2 linked regions of the Syntrophobotulus glycolicus DSM 8271 genome follow. The protein of the gene in region 1 interacts with the protein of each later gene in a pairwise test. Links are inferred from orthologs where the notes say so. Each region holds a gene or a part of one and is shown on either strand. Other genes may lie near its edges.

What was found.
Region 2: the proteins of ribD (region 1) and SGLY_RS15185 interact in binary tests that used the Escherichia coli proteins (3 or more experiments, as listed by UniProt). The link is inferred for Syntrophobotulus glycolicus DSM 8271 from one-to-one orthologs.

The regions. Positions count from the first base shown.
Region 1 is NC_015172.1:1,823,470-1,828,309, reverse strand. What follows is about bases 910-3,788. They hold ribD (bifunctional diaminohydroxyphosphoribosylaminopyrimidine deaminase/5-amino-6-(5-phosphoribosylamino)uracil reductase RibD), read right to left. Parts: upstream 2,963-3,788; coding sequence 1,856-2,962; downstream 910-1,855. Other genes in these bases: SGLY_RS08935 (GNAT family N-acetyltransferase), read right to left, coding at 3,277-3,788; SGLY_RS08945 (riboflavin synthase), read right to left, coding at 1,180-1,836; SGLY_RS08950 (bifunctional 3,4-dihydroxy-2-butanone-4-phosphate synthase/GTP cyclohydrolase II), read right to left, coding at 910-1,165. Outside these bases: more of SGLY_RS08950, read right to left, coding at 1-909; more of SGLY_RS08935, read right to left, coding at 3,789-3,801; SGLY_RS08925 (sensor histidine kinase), read left to right, coding at 4,102-4,840. UniProt on the Escherichia coli protein: Converts 2,5-diamino-6-(ribosylamino)-4(3h)-pyrimidinone 5'-phosphate into 5-amino-6-(ribosylamino)-2,4(1h,3h)-pyrimidinedione 5'-phosphate.
Region 2 is NC_015172.1:3,078,207-3,083,097, reverse strand. Bases 802-3,731 are described here. They hold SGLY_RS15185 (acetyl-CoA carboxylase biotin carboxylase subunit), read left to right. Parts: upstream 802-1,559; coding sequence 1,560-2,903; downstream 2,904-3,731. Other genes in these bases: accD (acetyl-CoA carboxylase, carboxyltransferase subunit beta), read left to right, coding at 2,945-3,731; fabZ (3-hydroxyacyl-ACP dehydratase FabZ), read left to right, coding at 1,064-1,489; accB (acetyl-CoA carboxylase biotin carboxyl carrier protein), read left to right, coding at 802-1,040. Also shown: fabF (beta-ketoacyl-ACP synthase II), read left to right, coding at 1-578; more of accB, read left to right, coding at 579-801; more of accD, read left to right, coding at 3,732-3,817; SGLY_RS15175 (acetyl-CoA carboxylase carboxyltransferase subunit alpha), read left to right, coding at 3,839-4,792. UniProt on the Escherichia coli protein: This protein is a component of the acetyl coenzyme A carboxylase complex; first, biotin carboxylase catalyzes the carboxylation of the carrier protein and then the transcarboxylase transfers the carboxyl group to form malonyl-CoA.

The sequences.
Region 1 (4,840 bases):
ACTTTTTATTCTCCGGTTTCACAGACATTTCGATGGGAACCCGTTCCACAACCTGAATTCCATAACCTTCAAGCCCAATGATTTTTTTGGGATTATTGGTCATCAGCCTGATTTGGGTAATTCCCAGATCGGCCAGAATCTGGGCCCCGACACCATAGTCCCGCAGATCGGCAGGGAAGCCAAGAGCGATATTGGCTTCTACGGTATCTTTGCCTTCTTCCTGAAGTTTGTAAGCTTTGAGCTTATTCAGCAAGCCGATTCCTCTTCCTTCCTGGCGCATGTAGAGCAGGACACCGCGCCCTTCACGTTCAATTTGCGTTAAGGCCGCAGATAACTGATCGCGGCAGTCGCATCTTTGAGAGAAGAATACATCACCTGTCAGGCATTCGGAATGTACCCTGACCAGGACCGGCTTGCCGTCGGAGATATCCCCCTTAATTAAAGCAAGGTGCTCCTTATTATCCAAAATACTGCGGTACCCAGTCGCTTTGAATATCCCGAAATCTGTAGGGAAGTTAATTATCTCAGTCATCTCAATCAGCTTTTCTGTACGGCGGCGGTATTGAATTAACTCCTTGATGGAAATCATTTTCAGCTTGTGCTTTTCTTTAAAAACCATCAAGTCAGGAATTCTGGCCATCGTTCCGTCATCATTCATGATTTCACATAAGACACCGGCAGGCTGTAAGCCCGCTAAACGGGCCAGATCTACGGAACCTTCAGTATGACCGGTGCGGACCAGAACACCCCCTTCTTTGGCTTGCAAAGGGAAAATATGGCCGGGGCGGCGCAAATCCGCGGGGTTTGTCCTGTAATCGACAAGCGCCCGGATCGTAGCCGCTCGTTCAAACGCTGAGATTCCGGTTGTGCTGGTCGAAGCGTCCACACTGACGGTGAAAGCGGTTCCGTGAGGATCAGTATTTTCCTCCACCATAGGATCCAGTTTCAGTTCATGCATGCGTTGTCTCGTCAGAGGAGCGCAGATCAAGCCGCGTCCATAAGTAGCCATAAAGTTTATTGCCTCTGGTGTGGCTTTTTCGGCTGCCATCACAAGGTCGCCTTCATTCTCGCGATCCTCATCATCCACCACAATGATCATTTTACCATCCCTGATTTCCTCGATAGCCTCTTCAATCGTGTCAAAAAGAGTTCTTTCGGTTGCCACAATATATCACTCCTTTAAATAAAGCCAAACCTGGAGAGCTGTTCAAGTGTGATCCCTTGAGAGCCCCTCTGGTCCGGCGGTTCATCGGTTTTAAGAAACTTGGCGACATATTTTCCGATCAAATCGGTTTCCAGGTTAACCCTGGAGCCTGCTTTTTTATCATAGAGAGTTGTGTTTTGGAAAGTATGGGGGATAATCGAAATCGTGAAGTAATCCGTACCTGTTTCGACTACTGTGAGGGATATTCCGTCCACAGCCACCGAGCCCTTGGGGATTAAATAATGCATGATTGCCGGAGTTGTCTGAATCGAATAGACTTTAGCGATACCGACCTGTTTGACGGACCGCACCGTCCCGACACCGTCAACGTGTCCGCTGACCAGATGACCGCCTAACCGGGAACTCAGTCTTAAGGCTCTTTCCAAATTGACCCTGGACATGGGTTTCAGTTCTTGCAGGCCGGTTTTCTGAAGGGTCTCAGCCATGACATCAACCGTAAACAGCTTGTTGCCCATCCTGGTCACAGTCAGACAAACCCCATTGACCGCGATGCTGTCCCCCGGAACTGTACCTTCCAGCACTTTAGTTGCGTTAACGGTTAAGGCTGCTGATTCTCCGCCAATTTCAATGTTTTCTATCGAACCAAGTTCTTCAATCAGGCCAGTGAACATCTTCGTGTTCCTCCGTGCTTTATTGTTTTAAATAACCGGAAAGCAGAATATCTCCGGCAAATTCTTTCATTTCCATCTCCCTGATCATAACGGCATCGGCCATCGAATTTATACAAAACCCGGAAATGGGGGAGAAGCTGCTTTGCCCGATGATCTTGGGGGCAATAAATAAATTCACCTTATCAACAAGCTTTTCCGCAATCATCTGTCCGGCTAAAGTACCGCCGCCTTCCAGTAAAACACTCTGATAACCCTTTTCTAAAATATCCTGCATTAACGTTTTCAGCGGTACGTACCTTTCTTCGGAATAAACCCATACCTCAATATTGTTCCTGATCTTTTTTAATTTATCTATTTTTTTCGGAGATGCCGCCCGGGTAGTTGCAATAATTGTCGACCCTTCGGAAAGAGAGAGAAGCCTGGCTTCTTCTGGGATGGAAAGGGTGCCATCGACAATAAGTCTTACCGGGTGACGTCCTCCGGCTATCCGGCAGGTTAATTGAGGATTGTCTTGGAGAATGGTCTTACTGCCAACCATAATGACATCATAGCTGTTGCGCAGCTCATGAACATATTTACGGGAGAGGTCATTGGTGATCCACCGGGAATCACCGGTGCAGGAGGCTGTCTTGCCGTCAGCGGTGCTTGCGGATTTATACAAAACAAAAGGCAGGTTTGTTTTCATGGCTTTCACAAAGGGTTCGTTCAATTTAGCCGCTTCATTTTCCAGTAATCCCGTAAATACTTCAATTCCGGCAGCCCGCATTTTTTGAATTCCTTTTCCCCGGACAAGAGGATTGGGATCAACAAGAGCGACAAATACCCGCTTCACCCCAGCCTGAATCAAAGCGTCACAGCAGGGAGGAGTCCGGCCAAAGTGAGAGCAGGGTTCCAACGTCACATAGACATCCGCTCCGGAGGCTCTCTTTCCGGCCGCGGTCAAAGCGTGGACTTCAGCATGAGGAGTACCGGCCTTTTGATGGTATCCTTCGCCGATAATCAGACCATCTTTCACGATCAGGCAGCCTACCATGGGATTGGGGCTGGTCCGGCCCTCGGCCATCTCAGCAAGATCAAGCGCTCTTTGCATATAAAACTTATCTTGATCAGAAAAACCGGTTTGCATTTTAATCACCCTTAAATAAAAAAACTCGGAAATTTTAAATTCCGAGGGATTTTTCGACGCAAAAACAATTAATCCAATGTTCAACGACATCAGAAAACGTTTCTTCCCATCCAGACTTTAACTGTCGGCTTCGTAATTTCAACGAATCGGCCTTGCGGCTTGCGGGCTTTACCGCCGGTAAGGAATTGCACCTGTCCCCAGAAACTAAAATTGTCTAATTCAATTATTTATATTTTACTGCAATTGTACAATATTATCAATATTAATCAAAAACTTCGTCCGGGCAAAAAAGTCAAAAGGAGACCGTGAAAAAATTAAAACTTGCATTCTTCCTTGAGCAGACCAAAGACCAACTCATCCTGATATGCGCCGTCAACATAATAAGCGTCCCGGAGCCGGCCTTCCAGTTGAAAGCCCAGTTTTTGATAGCAGGAAGAAGCCCGGCTGTTGCCGGACCATGTTTTTATCGTGAGACGGTGTAAATTCCAGGAGTTGAACAGAAAAGCAATAAAGCTATGCAAAGCATCAGATCCATACCCCTTACTCCAATGGTCTTTTTCTCCTATGCCAATATAGAGTGAAGCGTTCCTGGAAGGGACATTGACTTCCCCGAAACCAATTGTGCCGATCATTGAATGATCGGCAATATCCAGGATTGCATATCTTTGCGGATCATCGTCATAGATCACCCTTTCTATCTCCTCCCGGCGCAGAAGAGTACGCAAGGGCCAGCCGCCGGTAAGCCAGTGAGAAAATTCTCCGTCGTTAAACCAGGTATAAAGAATATCCAAATCATCAGTTTCCAAGGGCCTGATGATTGTTTTCCGGCCTTTCAGCATGATCTCAGCACCTTTCCGGATACTTTATCAAATATGAAAATGAAGTTTGACAAAGTCAAACTTCTCCTCTTCCAAATGAACTGTAATTCAATGGTCGGGGCGACGTGATTCGAACACGCGACCTCTTGGTCCCGAACCAAGCACGCTACCAAACTGCGCTACGCCCCGTCAAGTCAAAATAAATCATAGCAAACAGGTTATTCTATGTCAAGAGGATCAATTTTTTCAGTATAGTAGGAAAAAGCAAAATAGTGTCGAATTACTATTGGGAATTCAGAATAATTGTTCGGAGTGTCGGAAATGGAACGGTTAAACGCGGCTTTCGAAGCAACCCTAAAAGCAGTTGAGAATGGAAAAGAAGAAATATTTAATATTGCGGAAACCACAAGGCTGGAGTTTCAACATTTAAACAAAGAATTGGACTATTTAAAAGTGGAAATTTCGGAAACAATTAAAAATGTTGACGCTCAGCAGAAAAAAGAAAAGCAGCTCAGACAGGTTCTTATGGAAACCAGCCTCAATTACAAGAGATATACGGAAAAGCAAATGATGGAAGTGTATATTGAAGCAAAAAATTCCCAGATCGATCTTCAATTGATCCAGGAAAAGGAACTCCAATTAAGACACCGCAGAGATGAATTGGAGCGTTCTCTTAAGAATCTTGATCATACGGTTGAACGGGCCGATAATCTGATGAATCAAGTCAGCCTTGCCATTTCCCTGTTAAAACAGGGGATTTCTGATATGAACACTCTATATCACAATGATGTTCGCAAAGAAATCGCTTTGCGGATTATTAAGGTTCAGGATGAAGAGCGCAAGAGAATCGCCAGAGAAGTTCATGACGGGCCTGCGCAAAACCTTGCCAATATTATTTTGCGTTTGGAAATTGCCGAAAAACTATTGGAGATCGATCAGGAAAAGGTAAAAAAAGAGATTCAGGATTTAAATCATTTAGTCCGTTCCAATCTGAAAGACATGAGGCGCATTATTTTTGATTTACGGCCAATTGATATGGAGGATACTGATTTTATTGAAA
Region 2 (4,891 bases), 1.3 Mb from region 1 along the record:
AGGAAAGGGACGGTTTTGTCATGGGGGAAGGTGCGGGGGTTCTGGTTTTGGAAAGCCTGGACAGCGCCTTGGCCAGAAAGGCCAAAATCTATGCGGAAATCGTAGGTTATGGGGCGACTTCCGACGCTTACCATATCACGACCCCGGCCCCTGAGGGGGAAGGGGCCGCCAGATCAATGAAGATTGCTTTGCAGGATGCAGGCATTAACCCCGAACAAATATCATATATTAATCCGCATGGAACAAGTACACCTTATAACGATAAATTTGAAACGGAAGCAATCAAGAAGATATTCGGAGACCATGCTTATCAGGTGCCGATCAGTTCAACGAAGTCTATGATCGGGCATTTGCTCGGTGCGGCCGGAGCGGTTGAGGCAATCGTCTGTATCAAGGCTCTGGAGGAAGATTTTGTGCCGCCGACAGTGGGGTACCAGGTGAAGGACGAAGATTGTGATCTTGATTATGTCCCAAATTTCGGCCGCAAAGCAAATGTGGAATACGCATTGTCCAACTCCCTTGGTTTCGGCGGACACAATGGCACAATCATTTTAAAAAAATGGTCAGAGGGAAAGTAAATGGAATTAAATGAGATTAAGGAACTGGTCAAATTGCTTGACGAATCAAGCCTAACCTGGCTGGAACTTGAACTGGACGGCTCCAGAATCCTTCTGAAAAAGGAGAAGCAATTGACAGCTGCCGGTAAACAGGAGGTTCCTGTCAGCGTTCCGGCAGCTGCGTCTGCGGTTCAGGCTGAAGAGCCCGATCCTGTTCAGCCTGCGGCAAAATACAGGGAAGATCTGATTACCGTCAGTTCCCCGATTGTCGGGACTTTTTATTCCGCGGCTTCCCCTGAGGCGGAGCCTTTTGTTGAAGAAAACAGTAAGGTGAAAAAAGGCGACCCTCTGTGTATTATTGAGGCGATGAAACTGATGAACGAGATCGAGGCGGAACAGGATCTGGAAATAGTTGAAATCCTGATCACCAACGGTGAAATGGTAGAATATGGTCAGCCCTTGTTTTTGGCCAGAAGTATTTGATCATAAAGAGGATGGTGCCGGCTATGAGTTTGGATATTAAGGAAATTCAGGAGATCATTCCGCACAGGTATCCTTTTCTCCTGATTGACAGAGTAGAGGAACTTCAAGAAGGAAAAAAAGTTGTTGCCTATAAAAATGTCACAATGAATGAATACTTTTTTCAGGGACATTTCCCTCAGGAACCGGTTATGCCGGGGGTCCTGATTATTGAGGCTTTGGCGCAGGCCGGCACGGTAGCCGTCTTAAGCGTGGAAAAATACCGGGGTAAAATCGCATTTTTTGCCGGTATCGACAAGGCCCGTTTCAAAAGAAAAGTTGTCCCTGGCGACGTCATAAGACTGGAAGTAGAGTTTGTGAAGCTTAAGGGGCCGGTAGGTATCGGCAAGGCTGTGGCTACCGTTAACGGTGAGCTGGCTGCGGAAGCTGAGCTAAAGGTATTTATCGGCTAAACCGTGTAATTGTAAAAAGTGTTCTAAATTTGGATCAGTATTTATACTTTGGGGATAAGCAGGTGAAGTCTTGTTTAAAAAGATTCTCATAGCGAACCGGGGAGAGATCGCGGTCAGAATAATCAGGGCATGCAGAGAAATGGGCATTGAAACAGTTGCCGTTTATTCGGAGGCGGACAGAAATTCTTTGCATGTTGAACTTGCCGATCAGGCCGTCTGTATTGGATCGGCCAGATCACAGGACAGCTATCTCAGTTTGACGAATATTATCAGTGCCACGGTCCTGACCGGAGCGGAAGCCATTCATCCGGGGTATGGGTTCCTGGCGGAAAACAGTAAATTTGCCGGGATGTGCAAGGAGTGCCGGATTACTTTCATCGGACCGGACCTTGAGACGATTGAGATGATGGGAAATAAATCCCGGGCCAGACAGACCATGATGAAGGCCGGAGTACCGGTGGTGCCTGGTTCTGAAGGCCTTGTGCATGATGATGAGCATGCTGAGGCGGAGGCGGATAGAATCGGATATCCGGTGATGCTCAAGGCTTCAGCCGGGGGCGGAGGAAAAGGAATCCGCATCGTTTGGGAAAAAGGGGATCTGCAAAAGGCTTTTGCAACGGCCAAAACTGAAGCGATGGTTAACTTTGGGGATGATTCGATGTATCTCGAAAAGTTCATTGAAAAGCCCAGGCATATCGAATTTCAGATTCTCGCTGATCATCATGGCAATGTTATCCACCTCGGGGAAAGAGATTGTTCCATTCAGCGGAGAAATCAGAAAGTCATTGAAGAAGCGCCTTCTGCGGCCCTGACTGCGGATCTGCGCAAGCGGATGGGCGACGCGGCGGTTAACGCCGCTAAAGCCGTAGGCTATAAAAATGCCGGAACGATTGAGTTTCTGCTGGACGTCCACGGTCAATTCTACTTTATGGAGATGAACACCCGTATTCAGGTTGAACACCCTGTAACAGAGCTTATCACAGGAGTAGATTTGATCAGAGAGCAAATCAAAATTGCCGCCGGTAAAAAGCTGACACTAATTCAAAATAATGTTAAAATTAAAGGGCATGCCATTGAGTGCCGTATTAATGCCGAAAATCCGAATTTGAATTTCCGGCCTTCCCCGGGTAAGGTGAACATCATGCTTTGGCCCGGAGGAAAGGGAGTACGCGTTGACAGCGGAATTTACAATGGCTATGTGATCCCTCCTTATTATGATTCCATGATCGCTAAACTGATTGTGCACGGCGAAGACCGACAGGATGCCTTAAGCATCATGAAGCGTGCTCTGGATGAATTTGTGCTGGAGGGAATAGATCATAATATTGAGTTTCTTTTTGAAATATTATCCCACGACAGGTTTGCGTCAGGTGACTTTGATACTTCTTTTCTGTCTCAGGAATTTAATTTTTGAGTGCTGAAATGATTCAGTATTGAAAGTTTGAGGAATAATCATTGAAAATTAATAAAGTTTTTCGAAAACCAAAATATATCGTGCTGCAGCAAAACGCTCTAAGACCGGATGAGAAAGCCTCGCAAAATGAGGGTCCGGCAATACCGAATGGTTTATGGATCAAATGTCAGGACTGTGGCGCAACAATTTACAATAAGGACCTGCTTAAAAGCAATGGAGTCTGTACAGTTTGCGGGCGGCATTTTCGCCTCAGTGCCGCGGACAGGATCGAGCTGATCATGGATACCGGGACCTTTCGCGAGATCAATGACCGACTTTCGACATTGAATCCTCTCGATTTCCCGGGCTATGAAGAGAAAATTTTATCCTATCAAAATGATTCCGGTATCCATGAGGCGGTGATTACCGGTTATGGCAAGATTTATGGGAATAATACGGTGATCGCCGTAATGGACAGCAAATTTCTGATGGGCAGTATGGGCTCTGTCGTAGGGGAAAAAATTACGCGGGCAATCGAATTTGCCGGTGTCAAAAAACTGCCGTTAATCATATTTACAGCATCAGGAGGAGCGAGGATGCAGGAAGGGATTTATTCCCTGATGCAGATGGCCAAAACTTCTGCCGCTATTGCCAAGTTCAGCCAAAACGGAGGATTGTACATTTCCGTACTGACTGATCCCACTACCGGAGGAGTGACAGCCAGTTTTGCGATGCTGGGAGATCTTATTCTCGCCGAACCCGGGGCTTTGATTGGGTTTGCCGGACAGAGGGTCATTGAACAGACGATTCGGCAGCAGCTCCCTGAAGGCTTTCAAAAAGCGGAGTTCCTGCTGGAGCATGGCTTCATAGACAAGATCGTGCCGAGAAATTCCATGAAGACGACACTGTCACGGATTATCCGGCTGCATCAATAATTTAGGCTCAGGAGTGTAAAGATGCTCGAAGGAGAAAAAAATATTCGGGAACTGAAAAACAAAATCGGCGAACTGGAAAAAATGGCCGAAGAAAAGCAGATCGACTTTTCAGACGAGATCGGGAAGCTTGAAGCTAAACTCCTGGAATTAGAAGCCCAGGCCTATGGCAGCATTTCGCCGGTAGACAAATTTACTCTTTCCCGGATGCTGGAACGGCCTACCTCACTGGACTATATCGAAAAGGTTTTCGATTATTTTATCGAATTCCATGGCGACAGGTATTTTGGTGATGATCCCTGCATTGTCGGAGGCATAGCAAAATTAGGTGATCTGCCTGTAACAGTGATCGGGCAGCAGCGCGGACGGAATATGAAAGAAAATGTGAAACGCAATTTCGGAATGCCCAATCCGGAAGGATACCGCAAGGCTTTAAGGCTGATGAAACAGGCCGAGAAGTTCAAACGGCCTGTTATCTGCTTTATCGATACCAAAGGAGCCAATCCGGGGATCGGACCGGAAGAAAGAGGCCAGGGAGAGGCAATTGCCCGCAATCTGATGGAAATGGCTTTGCTGAAAACGCCGGTTATTTCCATTGTTTTAGGAGAAGGGGGAAGCGGCGGGGCCTTGGCCATGTCAGTCGCCGATGAGATTTGGATGCTTGAGCATGCCGTGTATTCGGTTGTTTCACCTGAAGGATTCTCCAGTATTCTCTGGAAGGACAGTTCCCCGGACCGGATTAAAGAAGCCGTCAGCCTTTTAAAAATGACTGCTCAGGACTTAAAAGAAATGGGCGTGATTGACCGTATTCTGCCCGAACCGCCGGGTGGGGCGCAAAACGATCCTCAGGCCATGATAGACCTTGTAAAGGAACAGCTATTGCAGGTTCCATTCCGGGCCATGGCTGAAGAGACCGCTCAGATGGTAGAAAAAAGATACGAAAAATATCGGAAAATAGGAAAGTTCCTTGAAGAATAGGTACCAATAGAAGAATAGGTGCCAATAGCATAAGGAGAGGCGTCATCCATTGCGGACAACGCCTCTTTCTTGATTTTCCGTATCGGTTGGTATGGGTTA